DNA from 4 places in the Pseudomonas sp. FG6 genome. Region 4 is predicted to be linked to each of the others. Evidence: predicted binding sites of a transcription regulator. Region 4 holds the regulator's gene; each other region holds the start of a gene.
What was found. Region 4 encodes FliA, which starts transcription of late flagellar genes. Its sites were predicted from a motif close to CTAAAGTTTNNNNNNNNNNNGCCGNTAA; they were not measured.
Positions count from the first base shown of each region.

Region 1: ACODSJ_RS13775 (methyl-accepting chemotaxis protein) is a predicted target of FliA. The motif match lies at 2,368-2,395, and genes of this name have one in related genera.
Region 2: ACODSJ_RS01570 (methyl-accepting chemotaxis protein) is a predicted target of FliA. The motif match lies at 1,873-1,900, and genes of this name have one in related genera.
Region 3: motA (flagellar motor stator protein MotA) is a predicted target of FliA. The motif match lies at 1,326-1,353, and genes of this name have one in related genera.

Region 1 is NZ_JBMDJD010000018.1:20,847-25,365, forward strand. It holds gene ACODSJ_RS13770 (YbdD/YjiX family protein) at 1-191, shown strand, start outside; gene ACODSJ_RS13775 (methyl-accepting chemotaxis protein) at 530-2,326, opposite strand; gene ACODSJ_RS13780 (TonB-dependent siderophore receptor) at 2,599-4,519, shown strand, end outside.
Region 2 is NZ_JBMDJD010000002.1:67,373-71,891, forward strand. It holds gene ACODSJ_RS01555 (formimidoylglutamate deiminase) at 1-704, shown strand, start outside; gene ACODSJ_RS01560 (lipocalin family protein) at 837-1,406, opposite strand; gene ACODSJ_RS01565 (hypothetical protein) at 1,438-1,692, opposite strand; gene ACODSJ_RS01570 (methyl-accepting chemotaxis protein) at 1,976-3,868, shown strand; gene ACODSJ_RS01575 (DUF924 family protein) at 4,093-4,519, opposite strand, start outside.
Region 3 is NZ_JBMDJD010000008.1:140,421-144,939, forward strand. It holds gene ACODSJ_RS07660 (HDOD domain-containing protein) at 1-1,257, opposite strand, end outside; gene motA (flagellar motor stator protein MotA) at 1,421-2,272, shown strand; gene motB (flagellar motor protein MotB) at 2,276-3,316, shown strand; gene rsgA (small ribosomal subunit biogenesis GTPase RsgA) at 3,533-4,519, opposite strand, start outside.
Region 4 is NZ_JBMDJD010000017.1:83,001-87,519, reverse strand. It holds gene ACODSJ_RS13495 (chemotaxis protein CheA) at 1-51, opposite strand, end outside; gene ACODSJ_RS13490 (protein phosphatase CheZ) at 89-877, opposite strand; gene ACODSJ_RS13485 (chemotaxis response regulator CheY) at 896-1,267, opposite strand; gene fliA (RNA polymerase sigma factor FliA) at 1,435-2,178, opposite strand; gene fleN (flagellar synthesis regulator FleN) at 2,175-3,005, opposite strand; gene flhF (flagellar biosynthesis GTPase FlhF) at 3,120-4,469, opposite strand; gene flhA (flagellar biosynthesis protein FlhA) at 4,481-4,519, opposite strand, start outside.

The DNA.
Region 1 (4,519 bases), on a different contig from region 4:
ATGACTTGAGTCGCCTCGGTAAATACCTCGGTCAGGCCGCCCGCCTGATGGTCGGCATGCCCGACTACGACAACTACGTCGAGCATATGCAGACCAAACACCCGGACCAGCCGCTGATGGACTACGAGGCGTTCTTTCGTGAACGCCAGGAGGCCCGTTACGGCGGCAAGGGTGGGCCCAAGTGCTGCTGACCCGGCAGCCATGAGGTAAATCCCTGTGGGAGCAAGCCTGTGGGAGCAAGGCTTGCCCGCGACAGCATCGCCTCGGTTTGTATGTAGACCGAGGCGCTTGTATCGCGGGCAAGCCTTGCTCCCACAAAGGCCCGCTCCCACAGTTGTTTTTGGGTGGTCGCAAGATTTGCGTACAGCATAAATCCCTTGTGGCGAGGGAGCTTGCTCCCGCTGGCATGCGAAGCAGGCCCCAGCGGTTCTTCAGGCCGACCGCATCAGCCAGTTTTGCGACTGCTGCGCAGCCGAGCGGGAGCAAGCTCCCTCGCCACGGTAGTTGTCTGGCTTGCTTACGCTATTGATCAATCCGCCAGCAACACCGCCGCGTCGAACCCCACCCGCAAATTGCCCCAGTGGCGGCCGCCGAAGAAGAAAGGGACGTCGATCTCGGTCATGATTTCCCCGGTGTCGCGCAGGTAGGTCTGGAGCAGGAAGCGCTGGGTGTTGCCGGCGGCGCGCAGGCCGATCGGGTCGTTGAAGATCCGTTTGTTGCGGCACACCGGCAAGTCCACCGCGCGGTCGCCGGTGGGCGCTTTGGAGACCCAGCTGTTGTTCACCGGGCAATAGCCCTTGCTGTCGACGATGAACGAGACCTTGCCACCCGGCGTGCTGCGGGTGAGCTGGTCGCATGCTTCCTGGCAGACCTGGACAAAGCGTTCGGTGTAAGCCGTCATGTACTGCTTGGGATCGGTGCCGGGGATCGGTTGGTAACTCTGGTCGAACAGGTTCAGACCTTCGCGTTGCAGTGCCTCCAGGCGCACCTGGAGCGTGTCGCGGCACTGGCTGGCGCGGGTGATGGCGGCATCCAGCTTGCCGTGGCCGAGCACGAAGCGGCCCAAGAGCGCCTGGACCTTTTCGGCCACGCCAGACAAGTCGCGGGTGGCCGTTGCCGAGTGCTGCATGCGCTGGTCGATCAGTTGGCTGTCGGCATGGATCTGGGTGACGCGGTCGTTGATGCCCGTGTTGCTGTCGGCGAACTGCTGGATGTGGGTCGCGATGTCCGACAGCTTGCCGTTGGTGGATTCGAAATCGACGATCATGCTTTCGAAATGGCCGGAAGCGCGTTCCACCACTTTCTGGGTTTCCCGGGCGCTGTGGCTGATCTGGGCGGTCTGCTCGTGGGTGGATCCGACTTCTTCGAGCATGGCGTCGATGTTGCGCGAGATATCGTCGGTGGCCTTGCTGACGTTCTGTGCCAGGGTGCGCACTTCATCGGCCACCACCGCGAAGCCACGACCACTCTCGCCGGCACGGGCTGCTTCGATGGCGGCGTTGAGCGCCAGCAGGTTGGTCTGCGCCGATATCTGCTGGATCAACCCGACGATGGACTTGATGCTCGACGAGCGTTGATTCAGCGCGCTCACCAGCGTGGCGAACTCATCGAGGCTGCCCGAGATTTCGCTGATGTTGCCGGTCACTTCCAGCAACTCGGCATAGGAGTCGCGGGCCATGCTCAGGTTCTGTGCGGTGGTGCTGGAGATGCCCTGGGTCTGGCGCGAGACCTCGTCGATGCGGCCTACGGCGGTGTTGCTCTGGTCCATCACTTCCTTGGCGAAGCGTGCCTGATGAGTCGCGCTGTCGCTGGAGTCGCTGATGTTCTTGAGCGAGCGGGCCGATTCGACGGCAATGTGCACGGTCAGCGCCTGGACGTTGCTGATGATCTCGCGCTGCTTGGCCAGGAAACGATTGCAGGTACCGGCCAGCACGCGGATCTCGTCGTGGGTCACCAGGGGCAGATCCTTGGACAGATCGCCTTCGCCGCTGGCGATCTCTTCCAGGGCCCGGGTCATGGTGTTGACGGGGCGCACGATGAGGTGGCGAAAATACCAGACCATGAAACTGATCATGCACAGGGTCAGGAACGCGCCGAAGAGCAGGGCATGGGTAAGGTTGTCGAGCCGACCCTCGATCTGCCCCAGCAACGCGCTGTCCAACTGCGCATTGCGCAATTGCAGCACGATGTCGGCCCGGGCGTTGAGGGCCACCCAGTACAGCAGCCCGCTGACCAGTACCAGCAGGAACAGGCTCGAAAGCTTTTTGGTGAGCGTATCGAAAAAACGCATTTCGATAGACTCGTACAAGGCCTTTAACGTCTGCATGCCGCTGCTCCTGGGCGAAAACTCTCTCATTCCAGTTCATACAGTCGACCGTGGGAAGCAAAGCTTTAGGGCGATTTGATATCACTCTGTGGGAGCAGGCTTGCTCGCGAAGGCGCAGTGTCAGGCTAATCAGGTGTGACTGATTCACCGATTTCGCGAGCAAGCCCGCTCCCACAATGATTTGCAGCCACATCATTTGACACAAAATATTTACTGGGAATCGTTCTCAAAGTATATTCGCTCTCATTCACAACCCTCTACGAGTGCGTCTCTTGAATCGTTCCACTCCTCCCGCTCACCGTAACGCCTTCCTCAAACGCGTCTTCCCCACGCTTTCCTGCTGCCTGATTGCCGGCCCGTTGTGGGCACAGGACACGCTTGAACTGCCGGTCACGGATATTCAGGGCACTCGCGTCACTCAGGATGAGGGCTATACAACGTCGCAAGCCAGTACGGCGAGCAAAAGCGATGTACCGATCAAGGAAGAGGCGCAATCGATCAACGTGGTCACCCAGCAGACCCTGTCCGATTTCCAGGTGCGTTCGCTGAACGACGCGATGAAGTTCGTCAGCGGCGTCAGCCAGGGCAACACCCTGGGAGGCTCGCGGGACTCGCTGGTCAAGCGCGGTTTCGGCACCAACGACGACGGCTCGATCCTGCGCGACGGCGTGCGTTCGAACCTCGGGCATAACTTCAGTGCCACCACCGACCGCGTCGAAGTGCTCAAGGGCCCGGCCTCGATGTTGTACGGCGCCCTCGAACCCGGTGGCCTGGTCAACGTCATCAGCAAGAAACCCGAATACACCCAGAGCACCACATTGAGCGGCTCCGCCTACAGCGAAGGCGGTGGCACCACGGCCGTGGACACCACAGGGCCGATGGGCGACACCGGGCTGGCCTATCGACTGATCGCCGAGCGCAAGCACGAGGACTACTGGCGCAACTATGGGGTCAACGAAAGCACATTGGTGGCGCCATCGTTGGCCTGGACCGGCGAGCGGGCTTCGTTGAACCTGAGCTATGAGTACAACGAGTACTCCAACCCGTTTGACCGTGGGACGATGTTCCGCAACGGACATCCCATGGACATCGACTACGACAAGCGCCTTGACGAGCCGTGGGCCAAAAGCGAGGGAATTCGCGAGACTGCTACGGCGCGGTTCGAATATGAGTTGAGCGAGGCGTGGAAGACCCGTGTGACTTATGGTTGGAATAATGACCGGTACAGTCTTTCGATTGCGCAGCCGCGAATGTCAGGTGGTGTTCTCCAGCGTGCCGCTAACGGTGCGCACTACGACGATGAAACCCGCTACGCCAGTTGGGATTTCATCGGCAAACAGGAGGTGTTCGGCCAACGACATGACCTGCTGATCGGCGTTGATAACCAAGTGTCCGACCAGTTTCGTGGCAAGACATATCGTGGCGCGTATCAACCAGGTTTCGATCCTGCGGCACCGGTGTATGGCGGCTTGGATGAGCCAAGCGTCGTGAATGCACCGCAAAGTAACCTGAGCAATCAATTGACCTCCAGCTCGGTATACCTGAAGGACAACTGGCACCTTGATGACCGTTGGATTCTGGTGTTTGGCGGCCGGTATCAGCATTACGATCAATTCAGCGAACAGGGTTCGGTTACGCGCGTACCTGTTCGCGACGATAACGGTGACGCCTTTGTCCCGTTCCTGGGGCTGGTCTACAAAGCCACTGATAGCCTGTCTCTGTACGGCAACTACAGTCGTTCATTCAAGCCAAACGATACGGTCGATGACAACCTCAGTACCTTCAAGCCGGAGGAAGGTCGCAGCTATGAAGTCGGCGCCAAGTACGATCCGCTTCCGGGCTTGAATATCAACCTTGCCTTGTTCGACATCGAAAAGAAGAACGTCGTAACGTCCTCCACGGTCAATGGAGTGACCCTGGCAGAAGCCGCCGGCAAAGTCGGCTCCCAAGGCCTGGAGCTGGATGTCACCGGACGCCTGGCCGAGCGCTGGGACCTGATCGGCACCTACAGCTACACCCACACGGAAATTCTCGACGACCCGAAAAACGAAGGCCATCGCTTGCCTGACGCGCCCAAGCACATCGCCAGTCTGTACCTGAGCCACCACCTGGATGTGCCTGCCGAGTTCGGCGCCTGGCACGCCGGTGGCGGTGCGCGCTATGTGGGCGAGCGTGCCGCCAACCAGGCCAATG
Region 2 (4,519 bases), on a different contig from region 4:
TGGCGGCGAGCGACCGCCATTGCCCGGTGCACATCCACATTGCCGAGCAGCAGAAGGAAGTCGACGACTGCCTGAGCTGGAGCGGCGCCCGCCCGCTGCAATGGCTGTATGAAAACGCCGATGTGGACCAGCGCTGGTGCCTGGTCCACGCCACCCACGCCAATGCACAGGAAGTCAGCCTGATGGCCAAGAGCCAAGCGATTGCCGGCCTGTGCCTGACCACCGAAGCCAACCTGGGGGACGGGATTTTCCCGGCCGTGGACTTCCTCGCCCAAGGCGGGCGCCTGGGCATCGGCTCCGACAGTCATGTGTCATTGAGCGTGGTGGAAGAACTGCGCTGGCTGGAATATGGCCAACGCCTGCGGGACCAACGGCGCAACCGCTTGTATCGGGCAGACCAGCCGATGGTCGGGCGCACCTTGTTCGATGCGGCGCTGGAAGGCGGCGCCCAGGCCCTGGGGCAACCGATCGGGGCCCTGGAAATCGGCAAGCGCGCCGACTGGCTGGTGCTCGACGGCAACGACCCGTACCTGGCCACGGCCCAAGGCGACGGGATCCTCAATCGCTGGCTGTTTGCCGGCGGGGACCGGCAGGTGCGGGATGTGATGGTCGGTGGACGCTGGGTGGTGCGTGATGGGCATCATGCCGGTGAAGAGGAAAGCGCCCGGGCGTTTACCCAGGTATTGCGCGAACTCTTGGGCTGACACCAAAACATCTGTGTGAAAAATACCCCCTGTGGGAACGAGCCTGCTCGCGATGACGGCCTACCAGTCAACTTAGGCGTTGACTGTGAAGCCCTCATCGCGAGCAGGCTCGCTCCCACAGGTTCTACGCAGTCAATCCGACGTCTTGGCCATCTGCCGATCCGACGCACGCCAGATCAAGCGTGTGGTGTCGTAGCCCTGCTGGCGTGCCTTGCTCAGCAGCTCTTCGCGCACGATGCTGTTGACCGTTGGCGTGCGGGACAGCAACCACATGTAGCGGCGGCTCGGGTCGCCGACGATGGCGGTCTTGTAGTCGTCGCTGACGTACAGCACCCAGTATTGCCCTTTCGACACGCCCGGCACGATCCGAGAGAACCAGGTGTCGAATTCGACCCAGAGCTTGTCGGTCTTGCCCGGTACCTGGGGCGTGGCGGTGCCCTTGGCTTCTTCCCACTTCCAGTCCGACGTCAGGCAGCGATTGAGCACGCCCATGTTGCCGTCAGGCTTGAGGGTGTAGTGGGCTTCGGATTGCGCACAGTTGCGCTGGAAGTACATGGGCAGGCGGGCCAACTCGTACCAGGTCCCCTGGTAACGCTTGAGATTGACACTGTGGACCGTCTTGGGTGCCAACGGATCTACACCGGACGAGGCACAACCGGCCAAAACCAGGCCAGCCAAAAGAACAAAAACTAACCGCATCATTATTTTTCTCCCGCGGGCCCCAGGCCCCGGTTTACTTCAGGCCTTGGCCGGAAAACATCAACACTTTATCACCGGCGTACTGCACGCTGATAAAGCTCTTCTGGTCACCCCAAGTGCAACTGGACATGCCAAGCGCGCCCGAACAATCGGCCGGTTTTCCCAGTAACGTTTCGACTTCGGCCTTGGACATGCCGGCCGACAGCTTCGAATAGTTTTCCTGGTTGACCTTGCTGCATGCCGTCAGCACGACGCACACAAACAACAAGGCGATAGATCGCAGCGACATGGTGTAACTCCTGGAACGGAAGGGTGGTGGCAGGGTGCCAACCAGAAGCTTAGAAGAGAAAACCCCTGTCTGGTTCCCCGACACCCCCAGTATTTATGGGGTGTTTTGTAGGCATTTCGTCGGCAAATCAATCAGTTTGTGACGCCGTCGCGCATTTCGTCGGATTTGACTTTCTGACGCCTGAACTCTGGCGCTTTGGGGCCGATAAAAATATGACGCGGAGCCTTGCCATATGGCAAATTGACACCCTTTCCTGACCAGCACCTGTGCGGTAGCGCTCTTAATGACCAGAAACATGAAATTCAGCCACAAAATCCTGCTGGCCGCCGCCCTCGTGGTCGCCGTCGCATTCGCCTGTTTCATCCTGTTCAACGACTATCGTCAGCGCCAGAGCCTGCACACCAGCACCGAGGCCTCCATGCAGGAGCTCGGCAGCCTGACCAGCCGTAACATCCAGACGTGGGTCGAAGGCCGCATCCAGTTGCTGCAATCGCTGGCCCAGCAGATCGCCGTGGACGGCAGCAGCGCCGACAGCCTGAAACGCGCCGTCGGCCTGCCGGCCTATACCGGCAACTTCCAGCTCAGTTATTTCGGCGGCACCGATGGCGTGATGTTCTCGGTCCCGGCCGGTAATCGCGCCGCCGACTACGACCCGCGCGCCCGTGGCTGGTACAAGGCCGCCAACAGCGCGCAGCAGACCATCGTCACCGAACCCTACATCGCCGCCTCGTCGGGCAAGCTGGTGATCACCGTCGCCACCCCTGTGCAGCATCAGAACCAGATGATCGGCGTGGCCGGTGCGGACATCGACCTGTCGAGCGTCAGCGCCATCATCAACTCGCTGAACTTCAGCGGCCACGGCCACGCGTTCATCGTCAGCGCCGACGGCAAGATCCTGATCCACCCCGACAGCAAGCGCGTGCTCAAGACCCTGGCCGAGGCCTACCCCAACGGCGCACCGACCATCAGTCCGGGCGTGAAGGAAGTCGACCTCGACGGCAAGCCCCAGTTCATCTCCTTCACCCACGTCAACGGCGTGCCGGGCGCCGACTGGTACGTGGCGCTGGTACTCGACAAGGACACTGCCCTGGCGATGCTCAGCGAATTCCGCACGTCGGCGCTGATCGCCATGGTCATCGCCGTGGTGTTCATCATCGCCCTGCTGGGCATGTTGATCCGCGTGCTGATGCAACCGCTGCTGACCATGGGCCGTGCCATGCATGACATCGCCGAAGGCGAAGGCGACCTGACCCGGCGCCTGACTATCCACGGCCAGGATGAGTTCGGCGCACTGGGTACTTCGTTCAACCGCTTTGTCGAGCGCATCCACACCTCGATCCGCGAAGTCGCCTCGGCCACCGGCCAAGTCAACGAAGTCGCCCTGCGGGTGGTCAGCGCGTCCAACTCGTCGATGTTCAACTCCGACCAGCAAGCGTCACGCACCAGCAGCGTGGCCGCCGCCATCAACCAGCTCGGCGCCGCCGCCGAGGAAATCGCCCAGAACGCCGCCCTCGCTTCGCAACATTCCAGCGAAGCCCGCAACCTGGCCGAAGACGGTCAGCAAGTGGTGGATAAGACCATCGCCGCCATGCAGCAGTTGTCGGCCAAGATCAGCGATTCGTGCGGCAACATCGAAACCCTGAACAGCAACACGGTGAACATCGGCCAGATCCTCGAAGTGATCACCAGCATTTCCCAGCAGACCAACCTGCTGGCCCTCAACGCCGCCATCGAAGCGGCCCGGGCCGGTGAAGCCGGGCGCGGCTTCGCTGTGGTCGCCGATGAAGTGCGCAACCTGGCTCACCGCACCCAGGATTCGGCGCAGCAAGTGCAGAAGATGATCGAAGAGCTGCAAGTTGGCGCACGCGAAGCGGTCCTGACCATGACCGACAGCCAACGTCAGAGCGAAGGCAGCGTCAGCATCGCCAACCAGGCCGGCGAACGACTGGGCAGTGTGACCCAACGTATTGGCGAGATCGACGGCATGAACCAGTCCGTGGCCACCGCCACCGAAGAACAGACCGCCGTGGTGGAGTCGATCAACGTCGATATCAATGAAATCAACACGCTGAACCAGGAAGGCGTGGAGAATCTGCAAGCCACGCTGCGCGCCTGCACCGACCTCGAACAGCAGGCGACGCGGCTGAAGCAGTTGGTGGGCAGTTTCCGGATCTAGCGCTTTCAACAGCCCTTTCGTCGGATCGCCGCCCGGAGCAGGCCCGCTCCCACAGGGTTTGGTGCTGTACGCAGATATTGCGTATATCTCAATCCACTGTGGGAGCGGGCTTGCTCCGGGCGGCAATCCGACGAAGGCGGTGTGTCTGTCACAGTGATATTGAATGTGCCGCCGCCATCGCGGGCAAGCCCAGCTCCCACAGGTTTGGTGCTGTGCAGCGCAATCTAGAACCTGGACCCAGGCCTGTTCAAGAACTCCACTTCCTCAGCCGTGGACTCGCGCCCCAACACCGCATTGCGATGGGGAAAGCGCCCAAACCGGGCAATGATCTTCTGGTGCCGTTCGGCATAGTCCAAATTGTCTTCGAACACCGCTCGATCCGCTTCTGGCTGCTCTCGAACCAGGTCGATGAACCGTGACACGGCTTCGTTCTGCACGACGAGGTTTTCGCAGTGCTCGAGCACCAGGTAGATGAATACGCGCTGAATCGGCTTGAGCTGTCGGTCGAAACCCGCCGCCAAACCTTGAGCCACCAGCGCACGGGCGCGCAGGTCACCGGAAAAAGCCTTGGGGGTGTCGCGAAAGATCATTCGCGGGAATTGATCGAGCAGCAGCACCAGGGCCAGCCAACCTTCGGGACGTTGCGCCCAG
Region 3 (4,519 bases), on a different contig from region 4:
GCCGATGGGAAAGCTCATGGCCGCGGCCTCTTGGGGCAGGCCGGCGGTTTGATGTACGCGGACACTGGTCTGGCTGCGGTCGGCCATCAGGATCATGACCCGGCGCATGCCGCACGCTGCCAGGGCATCGCGTGCCGAGGTGGTCAAGTGCATGGCGTTGCTGAACGGGCTCGGTTCCACCAGCAGTGCCGAACACTGTTTGCGCCATTGGGTCAGGTCTTGGGCGCTCGGCGGCGGGGCCGGCAGCAAGTCCGGATGGACGCGTCGGCAGCCCCAGGGCCAGATCAGTGCCTGTGCCGGATGCCACAGGTCCGCCATGGCGTGATGACGGGCGCTGTTGGCGGCTTGTTGGTGCAGTTGCTGCTGGACCTCGTCCATCGATATCTGCAGGTACAAACTGGTGAGGTATTGCCAACGGGTGCTGTGCGGGCAGTCCCAGGCCTGGTGCGCCGACAGGGCCAAGCCATTGGCCAGCAGCACTGTGTTGGCCGGTTGATTGAGCCAGCGCCGCAGTGTCGGGTCGTCGTCCAGGCGGTTCTGCTGGCGCAGCGGGTGTTCGCTGTCCCGGGCGATGCGCAGCACTTTAACCAGTTCGCGACGTTCATTGAGCAGCAGGCGATAACCCTGTACGACCCAGATCGGCAGGCGCCAGGCTTCTACCAGGGCCAGGCAGATGTTCAACAAGGGAACCCCGAACAGTTCACGCTCCACCTTGCTGGCTGATTGGCCTTTATGAATGACCCGCAGCTCCCACTCGGCGAGCAGGCGCGGGTGAGTCAGGGCCAGCGGCCAGAGCGGCGACAGGAACAGCAGGCTGCCCCAGTGGATGTCTTGCCACAGCCGCGCCAGGCGGCTGGCAAAGAAACCATTGGCCTGTTGCGTGGCGTGCTGGCTGATCAATTGCAGTTGGCGCAGGGCAACGGGTATCTGTGATTCGGGCAACGAGGGCAGGCGGGCGAGCAGTTCTTCTGTGCGCTTGAGGCCGAGGCGGTTGATGGCCACCTCGAGGTTTTCTGCAGGCTCTGCAAGGCTGCCATGGGTATGATGGTTGGCTTCGCGGATGACGCTCAGCGCCAGGGCGGGACTGTCCTGCATCAGCTCGGCGATGTCACGCATTGACCGTCGACTGTCGCCGATGGCCTTGCAGACCAGGTCGTGACTGGCCTGGGGCACCGGCAAGTGCACGCCTTCGAGCAGTTTTACCCAGCCTTCGAGCGTGGCGGGACGGGGCATTGGAGCGTTGGTTTTATTAGCCATGGTTGGACGCGATCATCATATGAGGTCTACGCCCGGAGCGGGGCAAATTGGCTTTTCGCCAGAACTGGCTATAGTCTGGCGCAGTTTTGCCGATAAGTAGAAGAAGAGATTTTCAGCTTCCGAATATGACCTTGAACCCGACTTAAGTAAGTACCTTCTATCTATGGCTAAAATTATCGGCATCATTGTCGTGTTCGCGAGCGTGCTCGGCGGATACGTGCTTTCCCATGGCAAGATCGCCGCCCTGATCCAACCGTTCGAGGTGATGATCATCGGCGGTGCGGCCCTCGGCGCCTTCCTCCAGGCCAACCCTGGCTATATGACCATGCACGTGGTCAAGAAATCCCTGGGCATGTTCAGTTCGCGCTTCAATCACACCTTTTACCTCGAGGTGCTGGGGCTGATCTACGAGATCCTCAACAAGAGCCGCCGTGAAGGCATGATGGCGATCGAAGGCGACATCGAAGACGCCGCCGCCAGCCCGATCTTCGCCAAGTACCCGGCAGTGCTCAAGGACGACCGCATGACGGCGTTCATCTGCGATTACCTGCGCATCATGTCGTCCGGCAACATGGCGCCTCATGAACTCGAGGGCCTGTTCGACATGGAGCTGTACAGCCTCAAGGAAGACCTGGAGCACCCTTCCCACGCCGTCACCGGTGTCGCCGATGCCATGCCCGGCTTCGGTATCGTCGCAGCGGTATTGGGTATCGTGGTCACCATGGCGTCCCTGGGCGAGGGCGACCAGAAGTCCATTGGCCTGCACGTAGGTGCGGCCCTGGTGGGTACCTTCTTCGGTATTTTGGCCGCCTATGGCTTCTTCGGGCCGCTGGCCACTTCGCTGTCCCATGACGCCAAGGAAGAACTCAACACCTACGAAGCCATCAAGGCTTCCCTGGTGGCCTCGGCTTCGGGCATGCCGCCGTCGTTGGCGGTGGAGTTCGGCCGCAAGGTCCTGTACCCGGCGCACCGTCCAAGCTTTGCCGAGCTGGAACAAGCGGTTCGCGGTCGTTAAGTCATGGAAAATAACCAGCCGATCATAGTCAAGCGCGTCAAGCGCATTGCCGGCGGGCACCATGGCGGCGCCTGGAAAATTGCCTTCGCCGACTTCGCGACGGCGATGATGGCGTTCTTCCTGGTGCTGTGGCTGCTGTCCACCGCCACGCCGGAACAGAAGATAGCCATTGCCGGTTACTTCAAGGACCCGGTCGGTTTCTCCGAAAGCGGCACGCCGTACATCATCGACCTGGGCGGTTCGCCGACCCTGGCGCCGGACACGACCCTCAACCCTGAAGTCAAATCCCAGCCCCAGCCCGACAAGTCGACGGTGGATGTCAACCAAGCCGAAGGCATGGCCGAGCAGATCGAGCGCGAGCGCCTGGAGTTGCTGCTGCAGGAGTTGCAGAACAAGGTCGAGGAAAACCCGCAACTGCAGAAGTTCAAGGACCAGATCCTGTTCGAGATCACACCGAACGGCTTGCGCATCCAGATCATGGACGCCGAGAACCGTCCAATGTTCGACTCTGGCAGCGCGCGCCTGAAGCCGTATTTCGAAGACATCCTGCTGGCCATGGCCGACACCATCAAGGCGGTGCCGAACAAGATCAGCATCAGCGGCCACACCGATGCCCAGCCGTATGCCGGCAAAGGTGATTTCGGTAACTGGGAGTTGTCCGCCAACCGCGCCAACGCGGCACGTCGTGCCCTGGTGGCTGGCAGTTATCCGGATGAGCAGGTCGCGCGGGTGGTCGGTTATGCGTCGTCGGCGTTGTTCGACCGCAAGAACCCGCTCAACCCGGTCAACCGACGGATCGATATCGTGGTCCTGACCAAGAAGGCCCAGCAGGCCATCGAAGGTTCGCAGACCAACGACCCGGCGCCAGACCCTGCCCAGGGCCAGGGCGCGCCCGGCGAAGCGCCGGCGGCAACGCCAGGTGCTGCGGCGGATCCGAACGCCCTGCCGGCGAACCAGCAGCCGGTGCCGGCCCACGAGTTGCGCGAGCGTTTGAACTTGTTCGACGATGCTGCGCCGAAACCGGGTGGCTCACCTGCACCGTGACCTACAAAAAAGCCGACATCACTGTCGGCTTTTTTGTAGGTCACTGTTCACATGAGTCTGACTTGCCTTTGTGGCGAGGGAGTCTGTGGGAGCAAGGCTTGCCCGCGATGAAGGCGATGCGGTCTATCAGAAACCGAGTTGCCTGTTTCGCGAGCAAGCTTTGCTCCCACAGGGCCTGTCGCCACAATTGCGCTTGGCCGCAAATGAGCGTGCGGCTTAGTAACTATTCTCCGGCAAGCTGGCGATGATCGAGCGGTAGCTGTTCATCCGTTGCTGTTGCACGCGGCCGTCTTCCAGGGCCTTGAGCAGCGCGCAACCGGGTTCGCGGTCGTGCTTGCAGTCGCGGAAGCGGCAGGTGCCGATCAGGTCGTTGAACTCGATGAAGCCGGCTTCCACGTCGGCCCGGCTGACATGGCCCAGGCCGAACTCGCGGATGCCCGGGGAGTCGATCAACTCGCCGCCGCCGGGGAAGTGGAACAACCGCGCCGTGGTGGTGGTGTGGGTGCCCTGGCCGGACAGCTCTGACAGCGGCCCGACGCGGGTTTCGACATCCGGCAGCAGGCTGTTGACCAAGGATGACTTACCGACGCCGGACTGGCCGACGAACACGCTGATGCGCCCGTCCAGTTGCCGTTGCAATTGCTCCATGCCGTTGCCGTGGTGGGCAGACACTTCCAGCACCGGGTAGCCCAGTTGCCGATAGACCGACAGCAAGGCGTTCAGCGCCGGGGCGTTGTGCTCGTCGATCAGGTCGAACTTGTTGAGCAGCAGCAACGGGCGGATGCCGGCGTGCTCGGCCGCCACCAGGTAACGGTCGATCAGGTTCGCATGGGGTTCGGGCAGCGGGGCGAACACGATGACGATCATGTCGACGTTGGCCGCCACGGGCTTGAGCTGGCCGCGGCTGTCCGGGCGGCACAACTCGGTGTGACGCGGCAATTGCGCCACGATCACGCCGATGCCCTGGTTGCCGGCGCGCCAGACCACCTGGTCGCCCGTCACCAGCGCTGGCAGGTTGGCGCGCAAGTGGCAGCGGAACACCTGGCCGGCGAGTTCGCCCTCCCGGGCCTCGACCTCGACCTGCACCCCGAAGTGCGCGATCACCAGACCGGTCTGTTCCGGGCCCAGGTCGCCACCTTCCAGGGCTTCGACCGCGCTGGATTCACGCTTGGCGGCGCGGGCGGCGCGCTCGCCCTGGATCTT
Region 4 (4,519 bases):
GGCCTCAACCAGGAAATCCTGAAGGATCTCTTCATCGGCGCCGAAGCTCATTAATGGATGCTCCTAAACAGGGCTAATACTCTAAAACTCAGAACCCAAGGCTGGACAACAGATCGTCCACATCGTCCTGACCTGACACAACGTCTTCTCTTTTATCGGCATGAATCTGCGGACCTTCACCCTGAGAGAGATGTTTTTGTGGATCTTTTTCAGCGAGTATTGCCGCACGGTCATGTTCGATGCCCGCAAAGCGGTCCACCTGACTGGCCATGAGCACGAGCTTGAGCAAATTGCTTTCGACTTCGGTGACCAGCTGGGTCACGCGCTTGATCACCTGACCGGTCAGGTCTTGGTAGTCCTGGGCCAGCAGAATGTCGTTGAGGTTGCCGGCCACGGCGCGGTTATCGGCGCTGCTGCGCGCCAGGAAACCGTCGACCCGACGGGCCAGCTCCCGGAATTCTTCAGCACCGACTTCACGACGCATGAAACGTCCCCAGTCGGCGCTCAAGGCCTGGGCTTCTTCACCCAGGCCGTTGACCAGCGGCGTTGCGCTTTCCACCAGGTCCATGGTGCGGTTGGCCGCAGCTTCGGTCAGTCTGACCACGTAACCCAGACGCTCGGTGGCGTCAGTGATCTGCGAGACTTCCTCGGCCTGCGGCATGTGCGGGTCGATCTGGAAATTGACAATCGCGCTGTGCAGTTCACGCGTCAGCTTGCCGACTTCCAGATACAGACCGCGGTCACGGGTCTGGTTGAGCTCATGGATCATTTGAACAGCATCGCCGAAACGGCCTTTTTCAAGGCTGTCGACGAGTTCGCGGGCATGTTTTTTCAGGGTCAATTCGAAATCGCCCATTGAAGATTCGTTATGCTCCATAGCTCCCCCGTGGCGCCGTTAACCGATGCGTTCGAAGATTTTTTCGATCTTCTCTTTCAACGCCTGGGCCGTGAAGGGTTTGACCACATAGCCGTTCACACCGGCCTGGGCCGCTTCGATGATCTGCTCGCGCTTGGCTTCGGCAGTGACCATCAGCACCGGAAGGTGCTTGAGTTTGTCGTCGGCACGTACCTGGCGCAGCAAGTCGATACCGGTCATGCCAGGCATGTTCCAGTCGGTGACCAGGAAATCGAAATTGCCGCTGTGCAACATCGGGAGCGCAGTGATCCCGTCATCTGCTTCGGCCGTGTTGGTGAACCCAAGGTCACGCAACAGGTTTTTTATGATCCGCCGCATCGTTGAGAAATCATCAACGATGAGGATTTTCATGTTCTTGTCCAATTCGACCTCCAAACAGTCTTAAACGCGTCCAGCAACCTGGGCGCGCCATTTCAATCAATCCGGCACAACGCTCGACAACGGTATGGAACACGACAGACAAGGACTGGTACAGCGCACGCCAGGCCAACCTCGTTCGCAGCGCCCCAACACTGCCATCAACGCGCTCGCCACTCCCCCAAACGCCCCCGCAAGCGGGCCGCGCACTGGCTGTGTAACTGGCTGACCCGCGATTCGCTGACCCCCAGGACCTCACCGATTTCCTTGAGGTTCAGCTCTTCGTCGTAGTACAGCGCCAAGACCAGTCGCTCACGCTCCGGCAAATTGGCAATCGCATCCGCCAGCGCACTCTGGAAGCGTTCGTCTTCCAGGTCACGCGCCGGCTCCATGTGAGCACTCGCGCCATCCTCGTGCAGCCCTTCGTGTTCGCCGTCCTGCAACAGGTCGTCGAAACTGAACAGGCGACTGCCCAAGGTATCGTTCAAAATCCCGTAATAATCATCGAGACTCAATTGGAGTTCGGCCGCAACCTCATGATCTTTAGCGTCGCGCCCGGTTTTCGCTTCAATTGCACGGATCGCGTCGCTGACCATGCGGGTATTGCGGTGCACCGAACGCGGCGCCCAGTCACCCTTGCGGACCTCGTCGAGCATCGCGCCACGAATGCGGATACCGGCATAGGTCTCGAAACTGGCCCCTTTGCTCGCGTCGTATTTGCTCGAAACCTCGAGCAGGCCAATCATGCCCGCCTGGATCAGGTCCTCGACCTGCACGCTGGCCGGCAACCGGGCCAGCAAGTGATAGGCGATTCGCTTGACCAGTGGTGCGTAACGCTCGATCAACTCGTATTGGGCGTCCCGTGCCGATTTCTTGTAGAGATGGTTGTAACTGCTGGCTGTCATAACACGGGCCCTGCTGTTTGTTGCACGAGACGCTCGACGAAAAATTCCAGATGCCCGCGCGGGTTGGCCGGCAGCGGCCAGGTATCGACCTTCTGGGCGATCGCCTTGAACGCCAGTGCACATTTGGAACGTGGGAAAGCTTCATAGACGGCACGTTGCTTCTGGACGGCCTTGCGCACGCTTTCGTCGTAAGGCACTGCGCCGACGTATTGCAGGGCGACGTCCAGGAAACGGTCCGTGACCTTCGTCAGCTTGGCAAACAGGTTGCGCCCTTCCTGCGGGCTCTGCGCCATGTTGGCCAGGACTCGGAAGCGGTTCATGCCGTAGTCGCGATTCAACAGCTTGATCAGGGCGTAGGCATCGGTGATCGAGGTAGGCTCGTCGCAGACCACCAGCAGTACTTCCTGGGCCGCGCGGACGAAGCTGACCACCGAATCGCCGATGCCGGCAGCGGTGTCGATCACCAGCACATCGAGATTGTCGCCAATGTCGCTGAAGGCCTGGATCAGGCCTGCGTGCTGAGCCGGAGACAGATGAACCATGCTCTGGGTGCCAGAGGCGGCCGGCACGATGCGAATCCCGCCAGGCCCCTGCAGCAGCACGTCGCGCAGTTCACAGCGGCCCTCGATCACGTCCGCCAACGTGCGTTTGGGGGTCAGCCCCAATAGCACGTCGACGTTCGCCAGGCCCAGGTCGGCGTCCAGTAGCATGACCCGTCGGCCAAGCTCTGCCAGAGCCAGGGACAAGTTCACTGACACGTTAGTCTTGCCGACGCCACCTTTGCCGCCGGTCACCGCGATCACCTGTACGGGATGCATGCTGCCCATGTTCGTTCTTTACCTTGTCTTCTTAGACGGAGGCCACATTACTGGCTGCGCGTTCACACACGGAACAATGCATGGCAGACCATCGATGTAGGTACAAAAAATATTCATATTACCTCAGCCGACCTGTTTGGTTGGACTGTGGTAAATATCAGCGAACATGTCAGCCATGGCTTCTTCGCTGGGTTCTTCCTGCATTTGCACACTCACGGCACGACTGACCAGTTGATGACGGCGCGGCAGATGCAAATCATCCGGGATCCGCGGCCCGTCGGTCAGGTAAGCCACCGGCAGTTCATGACCGATGGCCAGGCTCAACACCTCGCCCAGGCTTGCCGTTTCGTCCAGCTTAGTCAGGATGCAGCCGGCTAGCCCGCAGCGTTTGTAGCTGTGGTAGGCGGCGGTTAGAACCTGTTTCTGGCTGGTGGTTGCCAACACGAGATAATTTTTTGACTTGATACCGCGGCCGGCCAGGCTTTCGAGCTGCATGCGCAGGGCTGGATCGCTGGCTTGCAGGCCGGCGGTATCGATCAGCACAACACGTTTGCGCAGCAACGGCTCCAGCGCCTGGGCCAGGGATTGGCCCGGATCCACATGGGTCACCGACACATTGAGGATGCGGCCCAGCGTCTTGAGTTGCTCCTGGGCACCGATGCGGAAGCTGTCCATGCTCACCAGGGCAATGCTCTGGGCACCGTACTTGAGTACATAACGGGCGGCGAGCTTGGCCAGGGTGGTGGTCTTGCCCATGCCGGCAGGGCCGACCATGGCAATCACTCCGCCCTCTTCCAGCGGCTCGACTTCCGGGGTAGCGATCATGCGCGCCAGGTGGGCCAGCAACATGCGCCAGGCCTGGCGAGGTTCTTCGATGCCGTTGATCAACGCCAGCAGGTCCCGGGACAACGGGCCGGACAGACCGATGCGTTGCAGGCGGCGCCACAGGTTGGCTTGCGCCGGCCGGCTACCTTGCAACTGGTTCCAGGCCAGGGAGCCCAACTGGACTTCCATCAGTTCGCGCAGGCTGTTGAGTTCGAAGCGCATCGAGTCCAGGGCACGCGGATCGACACCTCGGGCCGGTGCTGCAGGCTCAGGTTGCGGACGACGCGGTTCGGCCTGGACCTGCTCGACCAGGGGTTCGGCAGCCGTCAGCGGCAGGCCGGCAGTCAGCGGCTGACCGGCGAACAATTGACGATTGGTGCCCGCAGCGGCCTCGCCTTCGCTGCTGCGCAGGCTCAGTTCGGCCTGGGCGCTGGCGATGCGCGACTGGGTCTTGCGCAGCTCATCCTCGAGCTCCATGTTCGGAACACGTGGGGCCAGCGCCGACAACTTGTAATCCAGGGCCGCAGTCAACTCGACACCGCCGGCGATCCGGCGATTACCGATGATGGCGGCTTCAGCGCCCAGCTCGTCACGAACCAGCTTCATGGCCTGACGCATATCGGCGGCGAAAAAACGCTTCACTTGCATAAACCACTACCTCAGCCGTTGGGCCCTACTGTCGCAACGATAGTCACTTG